Regions from separate parts of the Duganella sp. genome, predicted to be linked through region 3. Evidence: predicted binding sites of a transcription regulator. Region 3 holds the regulator's gene; each other region holds the start of a gene.
What was found. The regulator FliA, encoded in region 3, starts transcription of late flagellar genes. The targets are predictions, from matches to a motif close to CTAAAGTTTNNNNNNNNNNNGCCGNTA.
Positions count from the first base shown of each region.

Region 1: a site for FliA is predicted at 5,638-5,664, ahead of ABDW57_RS20980 (flagellar protein FliT). Genes of this name have one in related genera too.
Region 2: a site for FliA is predicted at 2,282-2,308, ahead of ABDW57_RS27650 (flagellin). Genes of this name have one in related genera too.

Region 1 is NZ_JBCNLB010000015.1:16,604-25,990, forward strand. Features, by position in the region: gene ABDW57_RS20955 (MATE family efflux transporter) at 1-1,327, shown strand, start outside; gene ABDW57_RS20960 (S9 family peptidase) at 1,408-3,615, shown strand; gene ABDW57_RS20965 (CsbD family protein) at 3,714-3,905, opposite strand; gene ABDW57_RS20970 (class I SAM-dependent methyltransferase) at 3,974-4,618, opposite strand; gene ABDW57_RS20975 (HDOD domain-containing protein) at 4,735-5,562, shown strand; gene ABDW57_RS20980 (flagellar protein FliT) at 5,709-5,987, shown strand; gene ABDW57_RS20985 (aminotransferase class I/II-fold pyridoxal phosphate-dependent enzyme) at 6,037-7,242, opposite strand; gene ABDW57_RS20990 (LPXTG cell wall anchor domain-containing protein) at 7,337-9,046, opposite strand; gene fumC (class II fumarate hydratase) at 9,177-9,387, shown strand, end outside.
Region 2 is NZ_JBCNLB010000036.1:6,482-15,868, forward strand. Features, by position in the region: gene ABDW57_RS27645 (flagellar protein FlaG) at 32-424, opposite strand; gene ABDW57_RS27650 (flagellin) at 516-2,093, opposite strand; gene ABDW57_RS27655 (diguanylate cyclase) at 2,396-3,985, opposite strand; gene ABDW57_RS27660 (response regulator transcription factor) at 4,111-4,758, opposite strand; gene ABDW57_RS27665 (histidine kinase) at 4,772-5,947, opposite strand; gene greB (transcription elongation factor GreB) at 5,986-6,552, shown strand; gene ABDW57_RS27675 (hypothetical protein) at 6,494-7,408, shown strand; gene ABDW57_RS27680 (hypothetical protein) at 7,395-8,306, shown strand; gene ABDW57_RS27685 (bifunctional (p)ppGpp synthetase/guanosine-3',5'-bis(diphosphate) 3'-pyrophosphohydrolase) at 8,319-9,387, opposite strand, start outside.
Region 3 is NZ_JBCNLB010000001.1:1,052,738-1,062,124, forward strand. Features, by position in the region: gene flhA (flagellar biosynthesis protein FlhA) at 1-1,236, shown strand, start outside; gene ABDW57_RS04845 (DUF4351 domain-containing protein) at 1,286-2,239, shown strand; gene flhF (flagellar biosynthesis protein FlhF) at 2,348-3,802, shown strand; gene ABDW57_RS04855 (antiactivator of flagellar biosynthesis FleN protein) at 3,795-4,595, shown strand; gene ABDW57_RS04860 (RNA polymerase sigma factor FliA) at 4,615-5,346, shown strand; gene ABDW57_RS04865 (flagellar motor protein) at 5,328-6,074, shown strand; gene motD (flagellar motor protein MotD) at 6,076-6,837, shown strand; gene ABDW57_RS04875 (flagellar protein FlgN) at 6,834-7,310, opposite strand; gene flgM (flagellar biosynthesis anti-sigma factor FlgM) at 7,318-7,635, opposite strand; gene flgA (flagellar basal body P-ring formation chaperone FlgA) at 7,732-8,445, opposite strand; gene flgB (flagellar basal body rod protein FlgB) at 8,600-9,028, shown strand; gene flgC (flagellar basal body rod protein FlgC) at 9,031-9,387, shown strand, end outside.

The DNA.
Region 1 (9,387 bases), on a different contig from region 3:
CTCCCTGTGGATGCTGGCGTGGCCGGTGCTGATCGGCCAACTGGCCAATGTCGGCATGGGCGTGGCCGACGTCGCCATGACTGGCCACACCAGCGCCGATGAACTGGCGGCGGTGTCGCTCGGCGCCTCGGTGTGGGGCATCATTCTGGTCACGGTGACCGGCATCATGATGGCGGTGAACAGCATCGTCGCCCACGACGTCGGCGCCGGCGCGCTGGACAAGGTGCCGCACACGGTGCGCCAGGCGCTGTGGAGCGGACTGGGCGTCGGGCTGGTAGCCGCGTTGCTGGCCAACCTGGCCACGCTGGTGTTTGACCACCTGTATCTGACGCCGCACGTGCAGCATCAGGCGTCGCTGTTCGTGCACATCATCAGCATCGGCCTGGTGCCGCTGGCGGCCTACCGCGCGCTGTACGGCTACAGCACCTCGATTAACGAAACCAAGCCGGTGATGGTGATTGCCATTCTCGGCCTGGTCTTCAACGTGTTCGTCAACTGGCTGCTGGTGTTTGGCAACTGGGGCTTCCCGGCCCTCGGCGGCGTCGGCTGCGCGGTGGCGACCGGCTTGTGCATGTGGCTGATGCTGGGCGCCATGCTGGTGTGGATCCGCTTTGCGCCGGCGTACCGCGCCACCTATCCGTTCACGCATTGGGAGTGGCCGCACTGGCCGGAGATCCGCTCGACCCTGCGCCTCGGCTTGCCGATCGGCGTGACCTATTTTGCCGAGGTCAGCGCGTTTGGCGCGGTCAGCCTGCTGGTGGCGCGCTATGGCGTGGTGGAAGTGTCGGCGCACCAGATCGCCTTGAATTTCAGTTCACTTACTTTCATGGTGCCGCTCAGTTTTGGCATCGCGCTGATCACCCGCGTCGGCCAGTCGATGGGCGAAGGGGACGCGGTGCGCGCGCGCTTTGTGGCCTGGGTCGGCGTTGGCATGGCGCTGGCGTTCGGCGTGCTGTCGGCGGTGCTGATGGTGGCGTTCCGCCACCAGATATCGGCCGCCTACACGTCCGATCTGGCGGTGCAGGCCCTGTGCGCCTATCTGCTGGTGTTTGCCGCGCTGTTCCAGCTGTCGGACGCCACGCAGGTGGCGACCTCCAGCGCGATTCGCGGCTACAAGGTCACGCGCCAGCCGATGCAGATCCAGCTGCTGGCGTTCTGGGGCTTTGCGCTGCCGCTCGGCTGCTGGCTGGGCCTCGGCCATGACATGGCGGCGGCCGGCTTCTGGATCGGGCTGTGCATCGGCCTGACAGTGGCGGCCGTGCTGCTGAGCTGGGCGCTGCACCGGCTGGCACAGCAGCGGGTGGCCGAAGGAAAAACGGTTTTCTAGCCTGGATTCAGAATCTTGCCGTCTGGGCACGGCCGTGTGCGTCTGGTATCGTCTCGGATTCAGCCTAACAGAGAGACACCATGCGCTTCATACTTTGCTTCCTGGCCTTGCTGGCCGGCGCCAACGCCCACGCGGAAAAACTCACGCTCGACCGCATCCATAGCGATCCGTCGCTGAGCGGTCCCGGCGTGCGCAGCCTGAAAGTGTCGCCGGACGGCGCCCGCGTCACCTTCCTGCGCGGCCGCGAAGACAACCAGTTCCAGATGGACCTGTGGGAATACAACCTCAAGGACAAGACCACGCACCGCCTGGTCGATTCCAAGAGCCTGGTGCCGGAAGAGAATCTGTCCGATGCCGAGAAGGCGCGCCGCGAGCGTGAGCGCATCGCCAGCCTGAAAGGCATTCTGAGCTACAGCTGGTCGCCGGACGGCAAGCGCCTGCTGGTGCCGATCGCCGGCAATCTGTATCTGATCGACGTGGCCAGGCCGGATCAGGCGCGCATGGTCGCTTCCGGCAATGTGTTCGATCCGAAGATTTCACCGCAAGGCCGCTACGTCTCCTTCGTGCGCGACCAGAACCTGTTCGTGATCGATCTGTCGACCGGCAAGGAAAAGCAGCTGACCACCGACGGCAAAGGCGTCATCCACAACGGCGAGGCCGAGTTCATCGCGCAGGAAGAAATGGGCCAGACCACCGGCTACTACTGGGCGCCGGACGATTCCGCCATCGCCTACAAGCGCTACGATGAAACGCCAGTGCCGGTGGTGCGCCGTTTTGAAATTTTTGCCGACCGTACCGAAGTGGTCGAGCAGCGCTACCCCGCCGCTGGCGATCCTAACGTGCTGGTGGAGCTGAAGATCGTTTCGCCAGTCACCGGCGACATCCGCGACGTCGCGCTGGGCGCAGAAAAAGATATTTACCTGGTGCGCGCTGACTGGAGCAGCAACAGCAAAGCCCTGCTGTTCCAGCGCCAGTCGCGCGATCAGAAGAAACTGGAACTGATCTCGGTCGATGCCGCCACGCTGGCGCAGAAAGTCCTGATCACTGAGACCTCGCCCACCTGGGTCAGCATCTTTGACGACCTGCGTTTCCTGTCGGACAACAAGGGCTTCGTCTGGTCGTCGGAACGCAGCGGCCGCAAGCACTTGTACCTGTACGACATGAACGGCAAGCTCAAGCACGCCATCACGTCCGGCGAATGGGGCATCGACCGCCTGCTGGCACTGGATGAAAAGAACGGCCGCGTGTACGTGCAATCGAACCGCGATGCCGTGGTCGACAGCCAGACCTATGTGCTCAAACTGGACGGCAGCACCGCCGACAAGCCAACCCGCGTCACGCAAGGCGATGGCTGGCACGACTCGGCCTTCGCGCGCAATGGCGAAGTGTTTGTCGATACCTTTTCCAACCCGGACACGCCGCCGCAAGTGAGCATCCGTCGTCCGGACGGCAGCATGATCCAGTGGCTGGAGCATAACGAACTGAACGCCAGCCACCCGTACGGCAAATATCTGGACGCGCACCTGAAGACCGAGTACGGCACGCTGAAGGCCAAGGATGGCCAGACGCTGTACTACTCCATCATCAAGCCAAGCGGCTTCGATTCGGGCAAGAAGTATCCGGTTTACCTGTCGACTTACGGCGGCCCGCATTCGCAGCACGTGTCGCGCAAGTGGGGCAACTTCTTTGACCAGTATATGGCGCAGCAAGGCTTTGTGGTCTGGCGTCTGGATAACCGCGGTTCGTTCCGCCGCGAGCGCGCATTCACCGACGCCAATTACCATCAGTTGGGCCGCGTGGAAGTGGAAGACCAGTTGACCGGCATCGAGTGGCTCGGCAAGCAAAGCTTCGTCGACGCCAAGCGCATCGGCGTGTTCGGCTGGAGCTACGGTGGCTTCATGACCTTGCGCCTGCTGGCGGAAGCGTCGGACAAGATCGCCATGGGTGTGTCGGTGGCGCCGGTGACTGACTGGTCGCTGTACGACACCCACTACACCGAGCAGTTCATGGGCACGCCGAAAGAGAACGCGGCCGGCTATGAATACAGCGGCGTGTACTCGCATCTGGATGGTTTGAAATCGCCGCTGCTGCTGATGCACGGCATGGCTGATGACAATGTGCTGTTCACCAACACCACGCGCATGATCGACGCGCTGGTGAAGCGCAATGTGCACTTTGAGCTGATGACTTATCCGGGCGGCAAACACGGCATCTCAGGCCGCGCGCCGCAGCGCCATGTGTATGGCAATATCGAGGCGTTCTTCAAGAAAAATCTGAAGCCTGAGTAAACACCCCGTCGTCCCGGCGCAGGCCGGGATCCATAGAAAGCATGCAGCAACTCAGCGCAAACGTTCCATGGGTCCCGGCCTGCGCCGGGACGACAGGCTTAGTTGCGGTTGCCTTTGACGATATCTTCAGCGGCTTCCTTGGCGTCGCCATAGCCTTTCTGGATTTTGCCTTCAGCCTGTTTGTTCAGGCCTTTGGCTTGCTGCTCCGAGCTGCCTACCAGCTTGCCAGCTTCTTCCTGGATTTTGCCGCCGACTTCCTTGACTTTACCTTTGACTTGATCCTTGTTCATGATGAACTCCTTCTTAGCTAAAGGACACGCAGCCCAGCGCTGCGTGCATGAACACCACTATAGGCCGCTCATGGTCGAGCTTCCGTGCGGTTCCGTACGCAACGCCAAACACTGGCCAGCCATGGCTGCTGATTGCGCGGCAAACCCTCCGGCCGGTAGTAGTGGCGGATCGGCGTAAAGCCGGCATCGGTCAGGTATCGCTCCCACGTTGCATAATCGTAGTAACTGCCGTAGCGCGGGCCGTTCCAGCCTTCGCGGTTATCGCCGCGCGGATTGGAACTGAACAGCACGCCCCCGGTCTTGAGCGCGTCATGCAGATCGCGCAGCACCTTCGGCAGCGCGGCGCTGGGTACGTGAAACAATGAAGCATTGGCGTAGATGCCATCGAAGTGCTGCGCCGGCAAATCCAGATGCACGAAATCCTGCTGCCACACTTCGCAGCCGCTGAACGCGCGGGCCATTTCGACAAAGCGCGCCGAACCATCGATACCGACCGGTTCGTGCCCCATCGCCTTGAATGCCTTCAAATCCCGTCCCGGCCCGCAGCCCAGATCCAGCAAGCGATACGGCGCCGGCGCTTCGATCGCTTCCAGCAACGCCGCAATATTCTGGCTCACATCATGATCGATGGTGCCAGCGAAGAACTGCTCGGCATTGCGCTCGTAATGCCGCAACGTGGTTTGGGTAATTTCATCTATCTGTTTTTGTTCCATGGCGCCAGTGTACCCCGACACAGAAAAGCGACGCTTCCCCGTAAATCTCTTCTATCATTCGAGGAATCCCTATATAGTTAGCCTACAGCAACGCGCTAATCACCGAGGAGATAAATATGAAACTTGATGCCCTGTTCCAGAATCCAACTGCGTTGCCCACTGCGCCCAAGGTCGTAGAAGAGCTGATCAGCAGTTTCGACAAGGCCAGCGTCTCGACCGAAGAGATCGCGAAAAAATTGTCGACGGACCCGGTACTGAGCGCCAAGCTGCTGCGCCTGGCCAACTCGGCCTACTATCATGTCTCGCGCAGCATCGGCACCGTGGAAGATGCCGTGCTGATGCTCGGTTTCGTCACTGTGCGCACGCTGGTCATCAGCTCCGGTCTGGTGAGCGGCTTTAAGACCGTGCCCGGCCTTGACCTGAAGCAATTCTGGAAGTACAGCCTGCACACCGCTGTTTCGGCCAAGTGGATTGCCAAGAAAACCAAGGAAAACACCGACCTTGCCTTTACCATCGGCATGATGCACGCCATCGGCCAGCTGGTGATCCATTCGGCGGCGCCGGAACAGGCCATGGCGCTCGATAAAGTCGCCGGTCCGCTGGATTCGCGCCGTCTGGACGCCGAACAGGCATCGCTGGGCTACACCTTTGCCGATGTCGGCGCCGAACTGGCCAAGCGCTGGAAATTCCCGCACACCTTCTCGGAAACCATCTCGGCCTTCCCTGAGCCGCACCACAACGGCGAACTGAACCGCCTGGCCGCTGTGGTGGCCCTGGCCGCCTGGCGCGCACGCGTGGCGCAGGCCGAGCTGAACGACGACGAAATCGCCGCCTGCTACCCGGTCGATCTGGCCGAAGAACTGGGCCTGGAAGACAATGCCCTGATCGACGACATGCCGCCGCCGGACGAACTGAGCGCCGGCCTGGAAGAGCTGGTCAAGTAAGCATTGATCTTTCGTCATCAAAATCCGCCTGTTTTGCCGCAGGCGGATTTTTTTTCGATTTTTTTTCAGAAAACCCTAAAGTTCCCGTTTAAGGCGACGTTAATCAGGACATGCGGTAATCCGCTTTAACTTAGCCAGGTGGGAATATGACCTCTTCCGAAGTCCTCTCGATGTACGAAAACATTGCCGGTTTGACCAATCAAATGGCGGCCGCTGCACGCATGGGAGATCTGGACCGCCTGGGCAAGCTGGAAACCGAATGCGCAACCGAGTCGCGCGCCATCAGCACCGGTGTGCCAGCCCTGAGCGGCGCGCAACGCCTGCGCAAGATCGACTTGCTGAAGCAAATCCTGGCCAACGACCGCGAAATCCGCGACGCCACCGATCCCTGGATGAACAGCATCCCAGGCATGGCCCGTCAATAAACGGACCGGCCCGGAAATCAAGCAAGCGCCTCCTTCGAGGCGCTTTTTTTTATGCTTCCAGCGCCACGCGCAGTGACAGGGCGATGCCTTGCGCCGCTTTGTTGATCTCGTCCAGCGACGGGAAGCTTGGGGCAATGCGGATGTGACGGTCTTTCGGATCGACGCCATAGGGGAAGGCGGCGCCGGCCGGGGTCAGGGTGATGCCGGCTTCCTTGGCCAGCGCCACGGTGCGCTTGGCAGCGCCGTCCGGGGTGATCAGGTCGATGAAGTAGCCGCCTTCCGGACGGGTCCACGCGACGCCTGGCACATCGCCCAGATAGGCCTGGAACTGTTCCAGCACCGCATCAAACTTTGGCTTCAGCAGCTGGCGATGTTTTTCCATCAACGCTTCCACGGTCGGCAGGTCCTTCAGGAAACGCACGTGGCGCAGCTGGTTGATTTTGTCCGGGCCGATGCTGCGCAGGCCGGCGTGTTTGGTCCACCAGGCGATATTGGCCGGCGACGCCGCCAGCGCCGCCACACCCGAACCCGCCCAGCTCACCTTGGAGGACGAGGCGAACACGATCGCGCGGTCCGGATTGCCGGCTTTGGCGCAGGCTTCCAGGATATTCGCCACGGCCAGCTTCTGCTCGCCCAGATGGTGGAAGCGATAGGCGTCGTCCCACATCAGGCGGAAATCCGGGGCTGCGGTTTTCATCGCGGCCAGGCGTTGTACCACGGCATCCGAATACACCACACCGCCCGGATTGCTGTACTTCGGCACGATCCACATGCCTTTGATGCTGGCGTCTTCCGCCACCAGTTTTTCCACCAGATCCATGTCCGGACCTTGCTCATTCATCGGGATATTGATCATCTTGATGCCGCGCGCTTCGCAGATGGCGAAGTGGCGGTCGTAACCGGGCACCGGGCACAGGAAGGTCACCGGATTCTGCACCCACGGCGCATGGCCTGGCACGCCGTTCAGCAGGCTGTAGATAATCACGTCATGCATCAGGGACAGGCTGGAGCTGCTGTCCACCACCACTTGCGCGGCTGGCACATCCAGCAACTGCGCGAACAGCGCGCGCGCTTCCGGCAGGCCGATGGTGCCGCCGTAATTGCGGGCGTCGGTGCCGTCGGCGGCGGTGTAGCCGTCCAGCGCCGCAGTCAGCGCGTTGGACAGGTCCAGTTGTTCCGGCGCGGGCTTGCCGCGCGACATATCGAGTTTGAGGCCGAGTTGTTTGAAGGCTTGGTACTGTGCTTGGTAGCTCATGAGGAAGGGGTTGGTTGATGTGAAAAAAATACTATACCCCAGATCGCCTGCACCAATTTAGAGCTTGCAGCTATATGCTTATGCGCTCACCGCATTACGAGGCTGACGACGCCGGTTCCGGCACCGGCTTGAATTCCTCTTCCGGCTCCTCGACCTTCTTCTTGCGGAAGCCTTGCCAGATCTTCAGCGGCCCTTTGCCGGCTTTTTTCTTACGCCACAGAACGAAGCCGCCGCCCAGCAGCGCCAGCAGGCCGGCGCCGCCGGCGATCAGCGGCAAGCTGCTGCTGGTTTGCTCGGCGGGCTTGTCCTTTTCCTTCTTGTACTTCAGCTTGGGCAGCACGCGCACCTGCTTGGTCGGCACGGATGCCGATGCCGCGGATGCCGCCGCGCTGGCCGCTGTTTCACTGGCCGCCACCTTCGCCGCGTGCATCTCGGTCTCGCCCTGCGCTGCCATGCTGGCCGACAACTGCCCTGCGGCCGCGCCCTTCCCGCCGCCGGCCGCGCCAGCGGCGCTGTCGGCCGATGCCTTGCCTTGACCAGTGCCCGAGGCCGCCTGCTTTTCGGCTGCGGCAGGCGCAGCGGCAGATGCCGCAGGCTTGGCCCCATCAGACGTCGCACTGGCCGCCCCCGGCCTGGCCGCGGCGGCGGCAAGCATCGCGCCGGGTGCCGCCTTCGCGGTGGCCGCACTGGCCGGGCCTTCGCCGTGCCCCGCCGCAGGCGCCGCGCCTTTGGCCGCTGGTGCAGCGCCGCCGAGCGCGCCCTGCAGCGCCTTCAGCTTGCCTTCCAGCTCGGTCAACTTGGAGGAAATCTCGGTATTGTGATTATCGAGCGCTACGCACTCCTTGGCAGTGATGCCGCCCGCCGGGCAGGAGGCCGACGCTGGCCGCTTGACGCCCTTCGGCAGCGGCAGCGGCGCCAGCGGCAACAAAGCCTGCGACACGCCCACCGGCACCTCGGCCGATTCTTCCCTGGCAGATGGTTTGATCGGCTTGCCATCCGGCGACACCAGCACGCCAGCAATCCGCCGCGCCTGCGCGGCAGCCTTCACCTCGCCCGGCACGCCAGTTTCGGCCTCGTGCACAGACGGCAACGGCGCCGGCTTGCTGCGGTCGCGCGCCGGCGCAGCCGCCCCGGCCACACCACCAGCACCGCCCGTGCCGGCAGCCGGCGCACTCGCCGGCGCCGCCCCAGCCGTGCCTGCGCCAGTCCGGGCCGCAGTTGCGCCTGACGCGTCTGCCGCAACTGCCCCAGCGGCTGCCCCGGCCGCAACCGCAGCCGGTTTGCCGGCCGCCTGGCTGGCCGCCGCCCGGGCCGCCCGCGCCTGCGCAGCAATCTGCTCCGCCTGCGCCGGCGTCATCGCGCTGGCCAGCGGCACCGCCGGTGCCGCTGGCGCAACCGCCACCGGTGGCGGCGGATTCGGATCGCGCTGCAGCCACACCGTCGCCAGACGCACCTCCTGCTTGCCGGGCACGCCCAGCTCCACATACAAATGCAGATAATCCGCCTCCACCGGCCGCGTGGTGGCCACATGCAACACCGGCTTGCCGCCGCGCCGCTCCACCTGCATGCGGACCGACGCCAGCGCCGGATTCATGCTCACATTGGCGCCGCGATACACATCCTGCGCCGCCAGACGCACCTGCAAGCCATTCACCTCCTCCGGCGTCAGCGACACCAGATCGATATCCACCGCCAGCGGCTGGCCGATATACGAGCGCGGCACAATATCGCCCAGCTCGGCCGCCTGCACAGCGCCAGCCAAGACCAGGGCGACTATCGAAGTAGTGAAATGCTTGTACTGCATCGTGTTTTGGAAGCAAGGAGTTCTAAAGTGTAACAGCTATAACGGCCGATTTTTCCGGATTTGTAGCCCCCGGTTAATTTTTCCAATCTGCGCTACACTCATTCACCTCATTTCCCACCAAGGACAATCCATGAGCACCCGTAGCGAACGCGACAGTTTTGGCCCGATCGACGTCCCCGACGCCCAGCTGTGGGGCGCGCAAACCCAGCGCTCCCTCGAACATTTCCGCATCTCCACCGAGAAAATGCCGCTCGAACTGATCCACGCGCTGGCCAGCGTCAAGCGCGCCGCCGCCCGCGTCAACCTCGACCTCGGCCTGCTGGACGGCGCGAAAGCCATCG
Region 2 (9,387 bases), on a different contig from region 3:
GAAAAAGCGGCGCGCGCGGGGCGCGGCCGCTTCAGGCGGTTTGCTGGATCAGCAGACCGGTGCTGGATTTGGCTTCCAGCGCTTTGGCGATTTCCAGCGCTTCGGGCGTGGGAATCTGGCGCAGCACTTCCTTGGTGGTTTGATCGACCACCTTGACCACGGTGCGCTTGCTGTCGCTGTCGATGGAAAACTCCAGGCCCTGCGACTTGGCCTGCACCGACTTGTTCAGCTGCGACACCGCCTCGTTCACCTGCTCCAGCGAGGGCGCCGCCGCAGGCGCTTTCACCGCGGCGGCGGTCTCGACGGCGGTGGCCGGGGCCCGTGCGGCACCCTGGGCGACGGCGGCGTCGGAACCGACCGGGGCGCTTGCAGCCGGGCGGCCGCTCGCGGCCGTGGTGGCCGAGCCTATGGTATCGATAGTCATGATGCTTCCTTTACGAAAAATCCCCGACTGACAAGATCAGCCGGGGAACCTGGTTACGGCGGCGCTTGCGGCGCCGTCTCATCCCCGGATTTTAGCCACGCAGCAGCGACAGCACGCCGTTCGGCAGCGAGTTGGCTTGCGCCAGAATCGCGGTACCAGCTTGTTGCAGGATCTGGCCGCGGGTCAGGCTGGCGGTTTCTGCAGCGAAGTCGGTATCTTGAATACGGCTACGCGAGGCAGACAAGTTCTCGGTGGCGGTGTTCAAGTTCGAGATGGTCGAGGCGAAGCGGTTCTGGATCGCACCCAGGGCAGCGCGGTTGCTGTTGATCTGGTTCAGCGCCGAGTCGATGGTTTTCAGTGCCGCGTTCGAACCGTCCACGGTGCTCACGTCCAGCTTGGCGACCGATTGCAGGTCCGAGCCGATCGCGGTGCCGGCAGTGCCGCCCAGCACGGCGGTGCCGGTCGAGCTGATCGAGAAACCGGAGTCCGACGAGAAGCTCAGCTTGCCACCCACGGTGACCGAGTTACCGCCCGCTACCGGGATAGCGACGGCTGGCGCGTTCACTGCAGGCGTGGTGCCATTGGCCGGGGTGCTCGCGCCAGCGATGGATGCGGTGCCCAGACCGGTGGCGGCATCCGCCAGGTCGTTGGCGATATTGATGTCATCGCCGTTGCTGTTGCTCAGAACCAGCGAGGATACGCCAGCGCCATCTTTCTTGATCGAGGCGGTCACGGCGGTGGTGCCGCTCTGCGCGTTGATCGCTTGGGCCAGGGCCGACAAATCGCCGCCGACCACTTTGGCCGAGATGGTCACCGCTTTCGAGGTGGCATCGTTGGCCACCGAGTTGGCGCCGCGCAGGTCGAACTGAACTGCGCCATCGCTGATGCCGGTGATGGTGGCCTGGGTCGAGGCGGTGGCGGTGACGCCAGTGGTGCCGCTCAGACCGTTGATGTTGGCGGCAATTTTCGCGGCGCTGTCACCCGGGGTGGTGCCGTTCAGGCCCTTGACGGTCAGCGTGGTGCTGACGCCGGCGCCGGACTTGATGGTCAGGGTCTCGTCGGCGGCAATGTTGTTGCTGCCGGTCGCATTCGACGCTGCCTGCGACAGGGTGGTGGAATCGGCGCCGGCACCGCCGGTGGACGACGACAGGGTGTTGTTGCCGAGATCGGTGGCCTTGGCCGATTGCACGCCAATGTTGATGGTCTGGCCGGAATTGGCGCCAACCTGGAACTGGGCCGAGGTCAGCGAACCGTCCAGCACGTTCTGGCCGTTGAACTGGGTGGTATTGGCCACGCGGTTCAGTTCGTTCGACAGGGCTGCCACCTCGTTCTGGATCGACTTGCGGTCGGAATCCGAGTTGGTGCCGTTGGCCGACTGCACGGCCAGTTCGCGGATACGCTGCAGCAGATCGCCGGCGGTGCTCAAGCCACCTTCGGCCGTCTGCGCCAGCGAGATGCCGTCGTTGGCGTTACGGGCAGCCGTGGTATTGCCGCGAATCTGCGACGTGAAACGCTCGGAAATAGCCAGACCGGCAGCGTCGTCTTTTGCGCTGTTGATGCGCAGACCGGACGACAGGCGTTGCAGCGAGGTCGACAGATTGGCTTGCGAGGTGGTCAGGTTACGTTGCGAATTCAGCGAAGCAATATTAGTGTTGATGACTTGTGCCATGATGTTTCTCCAAACTGGTACTACTTATTGTGGGCCGGGTGCCTCAGTTCCCCTTGGTCTGCCTCTCTGTTTCCGAAGCAATCAAACCGCAGTTATTCCCAGTAACGGGTTCCCATACGGAAAGTTTAGGGCGCAAACGCGGGAAAATTTTTGCTTTCAGGGCTAAAGTTCGTCATGCATGAGCGTCTAAACGACGGTAAAAAACGAAACTTTAGGGCGAAAAAAAATTTATTTCACCCCGAAATTGCTCAAAAAAAAACCCGGCGCAGCGGCCGGGCGGGGCGGGCAGGACAAGAAACGGCCTAGTCGGCCACCACCACGCGGTTTTTACCGGTCTGTTTGGCGGTGTACATGGCTTTGTCGGCCCGTTTGACCAGTTCGGTCTGCTCCTCGTTCGGGCGGCGCAGGGCCACCCCGGCCGAGAAGGTGATCAGCACTTTCTCGTTATCGTGCAGGAAGAAGTGCTTGGTCAGCTCGCGCTGCAGGCGGGTCATGGTGGAGGCGGCCGCCTCGACCGTGGTTTCCGGCATCAGGATCAGGAATTCCTCGCCGCCAAAGCGGGCAATCACGTCCATCGAGCGCAGCGTGTCCTTGACGATCTTGACCAGGTGCTTGAGGGCGGCGTCGCCGGCGATGTGGCCGTAAGTGTCGTTGAGCTTTTTGAAATCGTCCAGGTCCAGCACGGCAATGCACAAGGGCGTGCCGCGGCGGTCGGAGCGGGCGGTCTCGCGCTCGAACACATCGTCCAGGCCGCGGCGGTTGAGGCTGCCGGTCAGCTGGTCTTCGCGCACCAGCTCGCTCAAATGCTGCAGCTTGGCTTCGAGGGTGTGGATGCGGGCCTCGGCGTCCTGCACTTCCTGCTTGGCCAGCATCATCTTGTCGCGCGCCTTGAGCGCCTCGTTCTGGACGATGCGGGTTTCCTTCAGCACCTCGTCGAGGATGCTGTTGAGCTCGGCGATATTGTCGGCCTTGCTGATCTTGTCCGAATAACCGCCGATTTTCTCGTGGAAGTCGCCGGTCGAGGCCGCCACTTGGCCGAGGCGGTCGATAAAGGTCATCATCATGTTCTTGACGGTGAGCTTGACGTCCGCCAGGCTGTGCTTGAGCTGGCCCTGTTTGTAAATCACTTCCTTCAGGCTGCGCGTGGCTTCTTCCAGCGCGCGCACGTCCAGCGGGCCGGCGATCAGGTTTTGCACCGCCTCGATCTGGCCGCGCAGCCAGCTGTCGTCGTCCAGCAGCTCGCTGACGTTTTCCAGCAGCAGCTTGAACAGGCGCAGCAGCAATTCCTGCTGCTCGCCGCTGTCGGCGCCGCGCAGCTCGATCTGGTAGCACAGCTGTTTCAGGCGCACGGCAATCTCGGCCAGCGCTTCCTCGCTGTGGGCGGTCTTGGTGGCCGCGCCCAGCGACTCGGCTTCGGCCACCAGCACCGGCGTGCCGGACAGCAGCGAGGCCACGGCAAAGGTCAGGGTGCGGCTCAGCAGGTCGCGCAGGGTGCGGGTCTGCTCGCTCTCCTCGCCGGGCAGGCCGGCCACCTCGATGCCTTTTTTGGGCGCCACGAAATGCTTCTCGACCAGCTGCGACAGCGCGCGCGCATAGCCGTCCCAGTCGCGCGTCTTGACCGCGCGGTTGAAGCGGCGGCCGAACTCGGCCAGGTCGCCGCTGTTTTCCGTCAGGCGCGTGGCAAACTGGCTCAGCACCGATTCCGGGCCCGGATCGGCGCTGCCCAGCGGGGCGGCCGGCGCCGGCGGTTCGGCGGCAATGCCGGCAATCTCGTTATAAATGTCGCGGTAGGCTTCCGGCGTCGGCGCAATGCGGCGCAGCGCCAGGCGCCGGAACGCTTCGCGTGCGATGTCGGCCGGATTCTGCTCGGGAGTGGGTGGTTTGCTGGACATGGTGACGCGCGGCCCTCTTAATGGTTTACCAATTACGTCTATGATAAGCCTGCTGTCCGTCCGGCAATACCGGAATAAAGGGCCGGAAGGGGGCTTTCATCCGTGTATAACTATCTTAACGCCGCTTATTCAATGAGTTGATTTTTAATCGCATAGTGCGTCAGTTCGGCGCTGTTTTTCAGCTTCATTTTCACCAGCAGGCGGGCGCGGTATTCGCTCACCGTCTTGACCGACAGCGACAGTTCCTTGGCGATCATGCCCACCGTCTTGCCGGAGGCGATCATGGTCAGGGTCTGGTATTCGCGGTCGGACAGGGTTTCGTGCAGCGGCGCCTCGTGGTCGTCATTGACGTGGTTGGCCAGCTCCTGCGCCAGCGCCGCGCTGATGTACTTGAGGCCGCCGGCGACCTGGCGGATGGCGTTGACCAGCTCCTTGGGCGCGCTCTGCTTGGTCAGGTAGCCGGCCGCGCCGGCCTTGAGCGCGCGGATGGCGTACTGGTCCTCGCGGTGCATCGACAGCATCAGCACCGCCAGCTCCGGCCGGTCCTTCTTGATCTGCTTGAGCACCTCGATGCCGTTACGGTCCGGCAGCGAGATATCCAGCAACATCACCTGGCAGCCGGATTTGCGGAACAGCTTGACGGCATCCAGCCCGCTCTCGGCCTCGCCGGCCACCACGATGTCGCGCGTCTCCGCCAGGATTTGCTTCAAGCCCTCCCGCACAATGGCGTGGTCGTCTGCAATGAAGACCTTGATGATGGCTTTTTCTGTCATGAATCTCTACACATTATTTCGACGTGGAAATGTTTTCTGCCGCTATTGTAGCGTCCGCAGCGGCGGCGATGAGGCTGTCGCGTGCGGTATCGCGCTTAATTTTGATTGCCACCACCGTGCCGCCGCCGCTGGCCTGGCTCAGCGTCAGCGTGCCGCCCAGGGCGCGCGCCCGTTCCGCCATGCCGCGCAGGCCGAAGGAATCCGGCTTGGCGCGGTCGGCCTGGCGGATGCCGCTGCCATTGTCGGCAATTTTCAGGCTGACATGGTGGCGCAGCCGCGCCAGCTTGACGGTCACCTTGCTGGCGTGCGCGTGCTTGGCGATATTGGTCAGCGCTTCCTGGGCGATGCGGAACAGGGCGGTGGCCTGGTCGTTGTCCAGGCCGATGTCGCGGTGGTTGGCGCTGAAGCTGCTGTGGATGCCGGTCTGCTTGCCGAATTCCTTGACCTGCCACTCCAGCGCCGCCACCAGCCCCAGGTCCAGCAGGGCCGGGCGCAGGTCGACCGCAATCCGGTGCACCGCCTCGATGGTGCGGTCAACCAGGGCATCGACGTAATCGGTTTTTTCGCGCAGCGCCGGGTCGCCGTCCAGGCGCGCGGCCAGCATCGCCAGCGCCATCTTGATGGCGGTCAGGTTGCCGCCCAGTTCGTCGTGGATTTCACGCGCGATGCGGGTGCGCTCCTGTTCCTTGACGCGGTCGGTATGGGCGCTCAGCTCGGCCAGGCGGGCGCGCGAATGGCGCACTTCCAGCTGCTCCAGCTTGCTGTCCGTGATATTGGTCATGATGCCGTCCCAGCGCACGGCGCCGTCGGGCAGGGGGTGCGGGGTGCAGCGCAGGTTGATCCACTTCACGTCTTTCCAGGCGTCGACCCAGATGCGGCCTTCCCAGTTCCAGCTCCACAACGCCGTGGCCGAGGCTTGCATGGCGTCCAGGTAGGACTGGCGGTCATCTTCCAGGATCAGGCCCAGGAAGCGCTGCGGCTGGGCGTGCAGCTCGGCGGCGGTCAGGCCCAGCAGAGCCAGGCAACCCTCGCTCAGGTAGGGGAAGCTGACGCTGCCGTCGGCATGCAGCACGAACTGGTACACCAGCCCCGGCGTGTTGGAGACGATGGCGGCAAAACGGGCGCGCACCTGTTCCAGTTCCGTGAGCAGGGCCTGGCGATCGTGGGGGAGGGAAACGGCTGAACTCATGGCATGTATGATACGTGAAAGCCATTACAATAAGCGTCATGAACAAAGCATTTGTCAAAGAACAGGACGGAGACGAGGACGACGAAGCCGCCGCATTGGCTTTGGCGATCCCGGCCGGCTCCAAGAATTACATCCGGCCCGAGGGCTACCAGCGCATCAAGGATGAGCTGCTGCAGCTGATCGACGTCGCGCGGCCGGAAGTGGTGAAAATTGTCCACTGGGCCGCCTCCAATGGCGACCGCTCGGAAAACGGCGACTATATTTACGGCAAGCGCCGCCTGCGCGAGATCGACCGCCGCATCCGTTTCCTGACCAAGCGGCTCGATTCCGCCTTCATTGTCGATCCCAGCGCCCATTACGGCAGCGACCAGGTGTTCTTTGGCGCCACCGTCACCTACAGCAACCAGGACGGCGAGGAGCGCACCATCACCATTGTCGGCATCGACGAACTCGATCCCCTGAACGGCAAGATCAGCTGGGTGGCGCCGGTGGCGCGCGCGCTGACCAAGGCGCGCGAGGGCGACACCATCAGCTTCCAGGCCCCGCATGGCGTGGAAGAGCTGGAGATACTGGAGGTCAGCTATCCTGCGCCAGCGGCCGACTAAGTGGCAGGTGTGCCTGCTGGCGCTGCTGGGCTGGCATGGGATGGCGCGCGCGGTCGATGTCTACATCATCGACATGAACTCCAGCAAATCCAGTTATAGCGACAGCCACATCCTGCACCTGGTGACGGCGGCGCTGGACGCTTCCAGCGCCCGCTACGGCCCGTATGAGTTCCGCGTGGCGCAGTTGCGCATGGAGCGCGACCGCCTGCTGCAGGAAATGCTCAAGGGCGAGCTGGTCAACCTGAGCGGACAGGTCACCTCGGCCGAGTGGGAGCACAAGCTGATCCCGATCCGCATCCCGATCGACAAGGGCATTTCGTGTTACCGCATCGCCCTGATCGACGGCCGCGACCAGGACTTGTTCAGCGCCGTGCGCGGGCTGGAGCAACTGAAGGCGATGCCGCTCGGCGCCGGCCGCCAATGGAGCCTGACCAGCACTTACAAGCAGGCCGGTTTCCATGTGGTCGAGGGCAGCAGCACGGCCGGTTTGCACAGCATGCTGGCGGCCGGCCGCTTCCAGTACTTCCCGCGCGCCATCGACGAAGCGATCCACGAGCAGGCCGCCTATGTGCCGCAGTTCCCGACCCTGAGCGTGGAGCGCAGCTTTGCGCTGTACGTGCCGTCGCCGCGCTACTTCTTCCTCGGCGGCGGGCAAAAACGGCTGGCCCGGCGGCTGGAGCATGGCTTGCAACTGCTGATTGCCGACGGCCGCTTCGACCACTTGTTCCACCAGTACTATGACGGTATGATCGACAAGGCCGGCCTGCGCAAGCGCCGCATCTTCCGGGTCGACAACCCGCAGTTGCCGCCCCAGACCCCGCTGTCCAACAAGGCTTACTGGTATGTACCCTATTGACACCCGGTGGCGCCAGCGCCGCAGCGTGATGGCGGCAACGCTGGGCCTGCTGGCGCTGCCATGCTGGCCGCAGCAGGAGACGGCGCGCGATGTGTATCTGATCGACCATAACTTCAGCCGCCAGGACAGCCGCGACCGCTACACCCTGCTGATGCTGCGCGCCGCGCTGGACGCTTCCAGCGCCCGCTATGGCGACTACGACCTGCGCAGCTCGCCGCTTGGCATGGAACGTGACCGCCTGCTGTCGGAAATGAAGAAAGGCGCGCTGGTCAACCTCAGCGCGCAGATCACCTCGCCGGAATGGGAGCGCAGCCTGATGCCAATCCGCATTCCGATCGACAAAGGCTTGTCCGGCTACCGGATTTCACTGATCGCCGGCAGCCAGCAGGCCAGGTTCAACACCATCACCACGCTGGAGCAGCTCAAGCGGCTGCCGCTGGGGGCGGGGCGCCAGTGGAGTTCGACCGCGGTATTCCTGCATGCCGGGTTTGAGGTGGCGCAGGGCAACTCCACGGCCAATTTGCACAGCATGCTGGCGGCGCACCGCTTCCTGCATTTTCCGCGCGGGATCGAGGAGGCGGTGTTCGAGCAGGCCGCGTATGCGCCGGCCTTCCCCGACCTGGAGGTGGAGCGCAGCATGGCGATCTTTTTCCCGCTGCCGCGTTACTTCTTTGTCACCCCCGGCCAGCCGCGCCTGGCCGGGCGGCTGGAATACGGCCTGCGGCGCATGCTGGCGGACGGCAGCTTCGATCGCATCTTCCACGACTTTTACGACGAGCTGATCAACAAGGTCAACCTGCGCAAGCGCCGCATCTTCAGACTGGACAATCCATTGCTCTCACCAGAGACGCCGCTGGCCAACAAGGCTTACTGGTACGACCCGCTGGAGCACAAGTGATGCCGGCCTGGTTCAGGCGCGCTCGCGCAGGATGCGGTTGACGCCGGACACGCGGCGCACGTTGCGCAGCAGGCCGGCCAGGTGCACGCGGTCCTTGACCTGCACCGTGAAGCGCAGCTGGTGCAGCACGTGTTCCTTGTCCTCGTCCATGCCGACGTAGGTGATGTTGGCGTCCGATTCGCCGATCTCGGCGGCCACGCGCGCCAGGATGCCTTTTTCGTTGTTGATCAGCAGCTTGATGCGGCTGTCGAAACGGCGGTTCAGCTCGGTGCCCCACTTGACCGCGATCCAGCGGTCCGGTTCCTTGGCTTTCTGGCGCTTGGCCTGGGTGCAGTCGGCGGTGTGCACCAGCAGGCCCTGGTCGCGCCGCAGCTGGCCGATGATGGAGTCGCCCGGAATCGGCAGGCAGCACGGCGCCAGTTGCACCGACACGCCCTCGCTGCCGCAGATGGTGACCGGGTCCAGCTCGGCCGCGCTGTTGTGGTCGACCGGCGCGCTGACCGATTCGCCGCCGCGCAGACCGAAGATGTGGCGCGCCACCAGCGCCGCCATGCGCTTGCCGACGCCGATGTCGGCGTACAGCTCGTCCAGGGACTTGGCGCTCGATTCCTTCAGCAGACGCTCGGTCAGGTGTTCTTCCAGCTCCGGGCTGACGCCTAGCGAGGACAGCGCATGCGACAGCAGCTGCTGGCCCAGCGCGATCGATTCCGGCAGGTTGATGGTACGCAGGTGATGGCGGATCGCCGAGCGCGCCTTGCCAGTGCGCACGAACGACAGCCAGCTCGGGCTCGGCCGCGAGGCCGAATCGGTCACGATTTCGACGATGTCGCCGTTGCGCAGCTCGGTGCGCAGCGAGGCCGGCTCGTTGTTGATGGTGACCGACACCGTGTGGTCGCCAATGCCGGTGTGGATCGCGTAGGCAAAGTCGATCGGCGTGGCGCCGCGCGGCAGCGCGATGATTTTCGATTTGGGCGTGAACACGTACACCGAATCCGGGAACAGGTCGACCTTGACGTGTTCCAGGAATTCGGCCGAGTCGCCGGTCTGCTGCTGGATGTCCAGCAGCGACTGCAGCCAGGCG
Region 3 (9,387 bases):
ATCACGGCTGCCATCATTGGCGGCATGGGCCTGATTCCGGGCATGCCCAACCTGGTGTTCCTGCTGCTGGGCGCGACCCTGGGTGGCGCCGGCTACCTGATGAGCAAGCGCGCCACCGAGAAGACCACCGCTGAAGTGGCGGCGGCCGAGGCGGCCGCGCCGGCAGCGGCCGCGGCGGCCGAGCAGGAAGAGGCCAGCTGGCAGGATGTGATGCCGGTCGATACACTGGGGCTGGAAGTGGGGTATCGCCTGATTCCGCTGGTGGACAAGACCCAGGGCGGCGAGCTGCTCAAGCGCATCAAGGGCATCCGCAAGAAGTTCGCGCAGGAGGTGGGCTTCCTGGCGCCGCCGGTGCACATCCGCGACAACCTGGAGTTGAAGCCGTCGGCTTACCGCATCGCGCTCAAGGGCGTGGAAGTGGGCGTGGGGGAGGCGTACAACGGCCAGTTCCTGGCCATCAATCCGGGCATGGCGACCGGCACGCTGCAGGGCATGGTCACCACCGATCCGGCGTTTGGCTTGCCGGCAGTGTGGATTGATGCCAGCCTGCGTGATCAGGCGCAGGGCATGGGCTACACCGTGGTCGATGCCGGCACGGTGGTGGCGACGCACCTGAATCACCTGATCACCACCCATGCGTCCGAGCTGCTGGGCCGTTCGGAAGTGCAGGCGCTGCTGGACCACTTGAGCAAGGAAGCGCCGAAGCTGGTGGAAGACCTGGTGCCGAAGCTGATTCCGTTGTCGACCTTGCAGAAGGTGTTGCAGAACCTGCTGGCCGAAGGCGTGCACATCCGCGACATGCGCAGCATCATCGAAACGCTGGCCGAGCACGCGACCCACACGCAGGATGCCGGCGACCTGACCGCGCTGGTGCGCATCGCGCTGGGCCGGGCGATTGTGCAGCAGCTGTTCCCGGGCGCCGGCGAGCTGTCGGTGATGACGCTGGATAACCGTCTGGAGCGCTTGCTGATGCAGGCGCTGGCGGCCAGCGGCCCGGATGGCGCCGGCATCGAGCCGGGTCTGGCCGACACCATCGCCCAGCAGGCACAGCAGGCCGCGGCGCAGCAGGAAGCGCTGGGGCTGACGCCGGTACTGCTGGTGCCGGGGCCGTTGCGGGCCCTGCTGTCGCGCTTTCTGCGCCGCGCCTTGCCGCAGCTGAAAGTGCTGTCGCACGCCGAGATCCCGGAAAGCAAAACCATCCGTGTCACCGCGTTGGTGGGGCAGCAACCGGCCTGAGTTTGATCCAGCGCGCAGCGCGGCCATGCGGGCAGCCTAGACTGCCTGCATGGATGACGACTATGACACGCCATGGAAGGAAGTGGTCACCAACTACTTCCCTGAATTCATGGCCTTCTATTTTCCCGACGCCCACGCGGCGATCGACTGGTCGCGGCCGTACGCGTTTCTCGACCAGGAGCTGGCCTCCCTGTCGCGCGACGCCGAGGTCGGCAAGCGCCTGCTCGACAAGCTGGTGCGTGTGCACCTTTGTGACGGTGGCCAGCAATGGGTGTTGGTGCATCTGGAAGTGCAGGGCTGGCACGACGCCGCGTTTGCCGAGCGTATCTTTACCTACCACTACCGCGTGTACGATCGTTACCGCAAGCCGGTGGTCAGCATGGCGGTGTTGGCTGACAGTGGAAAAGGCTGGCGGCCGTCGAGGTTTGTCTATCGCACCATGGATTGTGAAATGCGTCTGATTTTTCCGATCGTGAAGTTGCAGGACTATGCAGACCGCTTGCCGGAATTGCTGGCCCATCCCAGTCCGTTTGCGCTGGTGACGTCCGCTCATTTGCTGACGCAGCAGACCCGGCGCAATGCTGAACATCGACGTGCCGCCAAGTGGCGCCTGACCAGGCTTCTGTACAAACGTAGCTGGGACAAGCAGCGTATCATCGATTTCTATCATGCGATCGATTGGATGATGCGCCTGCCGGATGCGCTGGATGCGCAATTCAGAGACGATGTGTATGCATTGGAAAGGAGAGAGGCCATGCCCTACATAAATAATTTTGAGCGGGCCGGGCGCAAGATCGGCCGGCAGGAAGGGTTGCTGGAAGGACGGCAAGAAGGGCGGCAAGAAGGGCGTGCTACCTTGCTGGCGTCCATGTTGGCAAAGCGCTTTGGCGCCCTGGATGCGGTGGTGATGGCGCGGCTGGCGACAGCGGATGCGGAGCGGCTGTCGGCATGGGCGTTGAACTTCGTTGATGCCCGCACGCTGGACGAGGTTTTCCGCGACTGAATTGCGGCCGATTTCCGGCCTTGTTCATCGGATCGTTTCCAAGGTGCATCGTCAATAATGGAAGCATAGGAGTGAAGCTGCTCCATTTGCTTTCCACGAGAGACGGTCATGAACGTTAAAAAATTTACCGCGTCGACTTCCCGCGAAGCGCTGCGCAAAGTCCGCGAATCGCTCGGCCCCGACGCCGTGATCCTGTCCAACCGCCAGGCCGATGGCGTGGTTGAAATCCTCGCCCTCGCCAACGACGATGCCGCGTCGCTGGCCATGCCCGCACCGCATTCGCCGATGGCGGAGCCAGCCCCATCGCTGGACCTCGGCACCACCGCTATCCCTGCCATCTCCAGCGGCCGCGTCGAGCCGCGCTTTGAAGATGAGCTGCCGCACATGTCGCCGCCAGTGGCCGCCAAGCCGGCCAGCCTGCCGCCGCAGCCGCAACGCCGCGTGGTCGCCTCGCACTCGTCGCTGGCCACCAAGGTGGCCGCCGCTGCTGCGCCCGCGCCGGCACCGCAGCCGAAAGCCGCGCCAGCCATTGACGCCAACCAGATCGCCGCCCTGGTCAGCGCCGCGGTCGCCAGCGCCAAGGAATCCGCCGCCGCTGAAATGAGCGGCATGATGAGCGAACTCCGCGCCATGCGCGGCATGATGGAAACCCAGCTGGCCGAACTGTCGTGGGGCGCGACCCAGGCGCGCGAGCCGCACAAGACCGCCGTGCTGCGTTCCATGCTGGCGGCCGGTTTCTCGGCCAGCCTGGCGCGCTACCTGATCGAAAAACTGCCAGCCAATCAGCGCGACGCCGCCGACAGCCTGCGCTGGATGAAAACCGTCCTGGCGCGCAACCTGCAAACCATGGCCAACGAAGATGCGCTGATTGACCAGGGCGGCGTGTTCGCACTGGTCGGCCCGACCGGCGTCGGCAAGACCACCAGCACCGCCAAGCTGGCCGCGCGCTGCGTGATGCGCCACGGCCCGGACAAGCTGGCCCTGATCACCACCGACGCCTACCGTATCGGCGCCCACGAGCAGCTGCGCATCTACGGCAAGATCCTCGGCGTGATGGTGCACTCGGTGAAAGACGAAGCCGACCTGCGCATTGCCCTGAAAGAGCTGAAAAACAAGCACACCGTGCTGATCGACACCGTTGGCGTCAGCCAGCGCGACCAGATGGTGACCGAACAAGTCTCCATGCTGCAAGGCGCCGACGCCAACGTCAAACGCCTGCTGTGCCTGAACGCCACCGCCACCCAGGAAACCCTGAGCGAAGTGGTGCGCGCCTACCAGGGCAGCGGCCTGGCCGGCTGCATCATGACCAAGCTGGACGAGGCCGCCGCCATCGGCAATGTGCTGGACGTGGTGATCCGCCACAAACTCAACCTGTTCTACGTGTCGAATGGCCAGCGCGTGCCGGAAGACCTGCACCTGGCCGATCCGGCCTACCTGATCGACCGCGCTTTCAAGTTGAAACGCGATATCGTCAACACCCAATACCAGGATGCAGAGCTGCCTCTGCTGATGAGTAGGGAAGGTTTCGGCCTGACCACCGAGCGCGAGGTGCACCTTGGCTAACTTCAATTTCGACCAGGCGGAGGGACTGCGCCGCATGCTGGCGGGGCCGCAGCCCCGCATCGTCACCTTCCTGTCGGCAGCGCCGCAGGACGACAAGGGTTCCATGCTGGTCAACCTGGGCGCCTCGCTGGCCCGCGCCGGCAACGACGTGCTGATCGTCGACGCCTGCGCCAGCGCCCACGGCGTGGCTTCGCGCCTTGGCGTCGATGGCGGCCACAGCCTGCTGAACGTGGCGCGCCAGGAGTGCGGCCTGAACCAGGTCATTCATCCGGTGCCGCAAGGGTTTGCTGTGGCGTCCATGACACGCGGCGCGGCGCGCTCCGGTCCGGACGAAACGCGCCGCCTGGCCAAGGCTTTCGATGTGATGGCCAAGCAAACCGGCATGGTGCTGGTGGACGGCGAATTTGACGGCGTGGCCTTTCCGGTGCCGGTCATGGCCAGCTCGGAAATCGTGGTGCAAGTTTCCAATAGCGCTACCTCGATCAAGGCCGCCTACAGTATGATTAAGCGCCTGAACCAGGAACTGGGCCGTCGCCCGTTCGGGATTCTGGTGACCGGGGCTTCCGAATCGGAGGCAAAGGTGGTATACGATAATATGGCACAGGCAGCCAGCCGTTACCTGGCGGTCAACCTGGTTTCCATGGGCTCGGTGCCGGCGGATGAGTACCTGCAACGCGCAGCGCGCTTGGGGCGCGCGGTGGTTGATGCGTTTCCGCTGGCCGGGGCTTCAGTCGCGTTCCGTCAGCTGGCGGGGCGCTTCGCGCTGGGGGGAAATAGCCAACTCAGCGCTTAATTAATACAAAAATATTCGAATGTACACGGTAAAAGGGAAAGCGGACAAGGACACCTTACTGACGGAACACATGCCGTTGGTCAAGCGCTTGGCCCACCACATGAAGGCGAAACTGCCGCCCAGCGTCGAAGTCGACGATCTGGTGCAAGCCGGGATGATCGGCCTGCTCGACGCCATCAGCCGTTACGAAGAAACCCACGGCGCCCAATTTGAAACCTACGCGGTGTTGCGCATCCGCGGCGCCATGCTGGATGAGCTGCGCAACAGCGATTGGCTGCCGCGTTCGCTGCGCCAGAATATGCGCAAGGTCGAGGCGGCCATGTCGACGCTGCAGCAGCGCCTGGGCCGGCCGCCGAGCGAATCGGAAGTGGCCAAGTCGCTCAAGCTGTCGCTGGCCGACTATCAGGAAATGCTGTCCGACGGCGGCGGCCACCAGCTGGTGTACTACGAAGATTTCCACGACGATGACGGCAACGACAGTTTCCTCGACCGTTACGCCTCGGACGACGAAGCCGATCCGCTGCGCTCGCTGCTGGACGGCGACTTCCGCCAGGCCGTGATCGACGCCATCGACGCCTTGCCGGAGCGGGAAAAAATGCTGATGGGCCTGTACTACGAAGAGGAGCTCAACTTGAAAGAAATCGGCGCCGTGATGGGTGTCTCTGAATCGCGCGTATCGCAGCTGCATACGCAAGCCGTGGCGCGCCTGCGTGCCTCACTCCGGGAGCGGTCTTGGACTGGGCCAGCGTAGCCGGCGTCCTGGTGGCGCTGGCCGGCATCGTCATCGGCCAGGGACTGGAGGGCGGTAAGGTCACTTCCTTGCTGCAACCGGCGGCGTTTGCGATCGTGGTGGTCGGCACCTTCGGCGCCGTGCTGCTGCAGACGCGGCCGAAAACCCTGTGGCGCGGCCTGCGCATGCTGCGGCTGGTGTTTGCGCCGCCGCCCGACACCCGCGCCGCGCTGGCGCGCGACATCAACGCCTGGAACCTGGCGGCGCGCCGCGACGGCCTGCTGTCGCTGGAGCGTTACATGCTGGCCTCCAAGGACAAATTCAACACCAAGGGTCTGCGCCTGATTGTTGACGGCATCGCGCCCGACAAGCTGCGCCAGCTGCTGGACACCGAAATCACCGCCTATGAAACCGAGGAGCGCCAGGCGGTGCGCATCTGGGAATCGGCGGCCGGCTATTCGCCCACCATCGGCATCCTCGGCGCGGTGCTGGGCCTGATCCATGTGATGGAAAACCTGACCGACCCGAGCAAGCTGGGCTCCGGCATTGCGGTGGCGTTTGTGTCCACCATCTACGGTGTCGGCCTGGCCAATCTGTTCTTCTATCCGATCGCCAACAAGCTGAAAGCGATCGTCACCCAGGCCGTGCACCAGCAGGAGATTGCGGCGGCGGTGTTTTACGATATCGCCACCGGCGACCACACGCGCGTGATTGACGAGCGCATCGCCACGCTGCTGCGGGAGCATTGAGATGCAGTACCGGCGCGCGCGCAGGAAGTTCGACGACGAACCGGAAAACCACGAACGGTGGCTGATTTCCTACGCCGACTTCATCACGCTGCTGTTCGCGTTTTTTGTGGTGATGTACGCGATTTCGGCGGTCAATATCGGCAAGTACAAGATTTTCTCTGACGCGCTGGGTGACGCCTTCGGTGGCAAAGGCGCGGCGCAGCCGGTCAATACCGAGGTGCCCAATCTGCCCATTCCCAATCCGGCCATCAAGCGCCGCAATGAATTGCTGCGCAAGGAAAAGGAGCAGATGACCAAGCTGGCCCAGGATCTGTTGTCCACCATGGCGCCGCTGGTGAAGGAGGGCAAGGTGCGGGTGACGCAGAACAGCCGCGGCGTCAGCGTCGAGATCAATGCTTCGGTGCTATTCGATCCGGGCGATGCGCGGCTGATGCCGGAATCGGTGGAAGCGCTGCGCGCGGTGGCGGCCCTGCTCAAGGACGACAGTCACGATGTGCAGGTGGAAGGCCACACCGACAATCAGCCGATCGGCAATACCCGTTTCCCGTCCAACTGGGAGCTGTCGTCGGTGCGCGCCAGCAGCGTGGTGCGCTTGTTTATTGATGCCGGCGTGGCGCCGCAGCGCCTGACGGCGGTGGGCTTCAGTTCCAACCAGCCGGTGGCGCCGAACGACACGGCGCAGGGCCGCGCACGCAACCGCCGCGTGGCGGTGACCATTCTGTCGGGTATCCCCGATCCAAGTACGGAAGTGCCGACGAATTAACCGGCGAGGAAACCGCGGCTGCGCGGCAGGGAAGTGGAGATGCCGGCCGGGCCGTAGAAGTTGTTGGCCGTGCCGTTTTGCGGCCGCAAGGCCTGCAGCGCGCCCTGGGTGTGCCCCATCTGCTTATTGATCAACATGCCGTTCACGCGGTTCAGTTCCTTGGCTTCGCGCGTGTGCTGCAACAGCGCCTGCCACAGACTGGCCGATTCGTCGCGCGCTTCGCCGCTGGCGGCGATCCACGCATCCATGCCGGCTTCCTCGGCAGGAAAGCCGCATTTGCCCAGCGAGCGGTGACGTTGCGCCGACAACAGGGTCATTTGCGTGACCAGCGCGGTTTTGCGGGTGGTGATGGCCGGTAAGGCCTCGATGTCCGCCGTCACCAGCAGGTGCTGCTCCTGGCGCAGCACGTCCAGCAGGGTGGACATGATCTGTTCTTCTTCGCGCAGGCTGTTCAGCGGGGTGACGGTGGTCATGATGATCCTATCGTTTTCTTGAGTGCAGCAGATCCTTGACGGTATCCAGCAAGCCATCCGCTACTTTTTCCGAGTTGACCTGGAACTGACCGTCGGCAATCGCCAGCTTGATGCGTTCGACTTTCTTGGTGTCGAACACCGCATTGGCGCCGCCGGCCGAACTGGCCGCCATGGCCTGGCCTTGCGGCGACAGGCGTACATTGTCCGACGCAACGTTGGTCGCCGCCGCTTCGGCCGCTTTTTCCGCGCCGCGCGCGGTGGAGCCGGTAGCAGCAGGCGTCGACGGCAGGCCGGGCGTGCTCTTTAATGTGTCATTGATTTTCACAGCATTTCCTTCTCAGCTAGGAGTACGAAACTCCGGGATCTGAGTCGGTAACGGCGGCGGCGGCGGAAACTTTAGCTGGACTGTGCCGCAAGTTGCTCAAAATGCCACCTCCACCGTCCCGCCAGTCTTGGCGATGCCGGTAATTTGCTGGCCGTTGGCGGTTTTCACCTGCACCACCTGGCCTTCGCCGGCCGTGCTCATGGCGCGCGCCTCGGCCGACACGCTGAAACCATTGCCACTGGACACCAGGCGCACCAGTTGACCCGACTGCACCACCGGCTTGCTGCGCAAGGTATCCAGGCGCAGGGGAGTTCCTGGCGGCAACGACACCGTGGCGCTGCGGCCGATCACCTGGTTGACGTCGGTGGCTATCCCGGCTGGCAACATTGTCAAATCGCCCTTGAGGATGGTCAGCTGGCCGGCGTCGATCGGCTGGCCCTGCACCAGCGGCGCGGCGCTGGCGACATAATCGCCCACCACCGTCACGCTGGCCTGAATATATACCGTCCAGGCCGAAGGCGCCGCACAGCGCACGCCGACCGAGGTTTTGCCCCAGGCGCGTGCGCCGGGCATGAAGAAGGCTTGCGGATCGGGGCAGGCGGCCAGGTTCAGGCGCGGATCGACCGCGCCGACGTTGACCGTGACTTCGCCCGGCAGGCCGCCGGCCTGCACCTGCAAAAACTGTTCAACGGTACGCTTGAGCACGGCGATGTCCTGGCGGCCGTTCTGGGCGGCGGCGGTGCCAGCGGCGGTCAGCAGGCTGGCCGCCAGTGCAGTGCTCAGCAAGCGCGTAAGTAAGCGAGATTTCATGGCGTCGGTTTCCCCTTCAATGTTGCCATCATAGTCTGGCGGGCTGGACTTGAAGCGTGGAATAGGACTGGAAATGGGGTGTTTATCGCCCGATGGTGACAGCGGCCAACTCCGTATCATCGAATCTGTCACCAATGTGGAAGGGGAGCGAATCATGCTCGGCAGCAAGTTAGACGATTACATGCGCTTTAATGAGACTGCGCTCAGCCTGCGCTCGGCGCGCCAGACCGTGCTCGCCTCCAACATTGCCAATGCGGACACACCGAATTACAAGGCGCGCGATATCGACTTCAGCAGCGCGTTGCAGGCCGCGCTGGACAAGGCCAATCCCGACGCCAGACAAACCTTGAGCACCACCGCCAGCAAGCATTACCCCAACCCTCAGCAAGACGCCGGTACGCTGGCTGACGGCACGCCGCTGTTGTACCGCGGTGTGATCCAGGGGGCGGTGGATGGCAACACGGTGGACATGGACGTCGAACGCAACCAGTTTGCCGACAACGCCATCCGTTATGAAGCCGGCATTACCGCCATCAATGGCCAGATCAAGGCGATGCTGGCGGCGCTCCAGTCAGGGAACTAATCATGTCGCTATTCAAAATTTTTGATGTGTCGGGTTCGGCCATGAGCGCGCAGGCGCAGCGCCTGAACGTGGTGGCCTCCAACCTGGCCAATGCCGACAGCGCCACCAGTGCCAGCGGCGAAGCCTACCGCGCGCGCCAGGTGGTGTTCGAGGCGCAGACGCCCACCAACGGCGGCACCGCCACCGGGGTGCGCGTCAAGCAGGTGGTGGAAGACCAGTCGCCGATGAAGATGATGTACGACCCCAAGCATCCGGCGGCGGACGAAAACGGCTACGTCACCATGCCGAACGTGAATGTGGTGGACGAGATGGTCAATATGCTGTCGGCCTCGCGCTCCTACCAGACCAACGTGGAAACC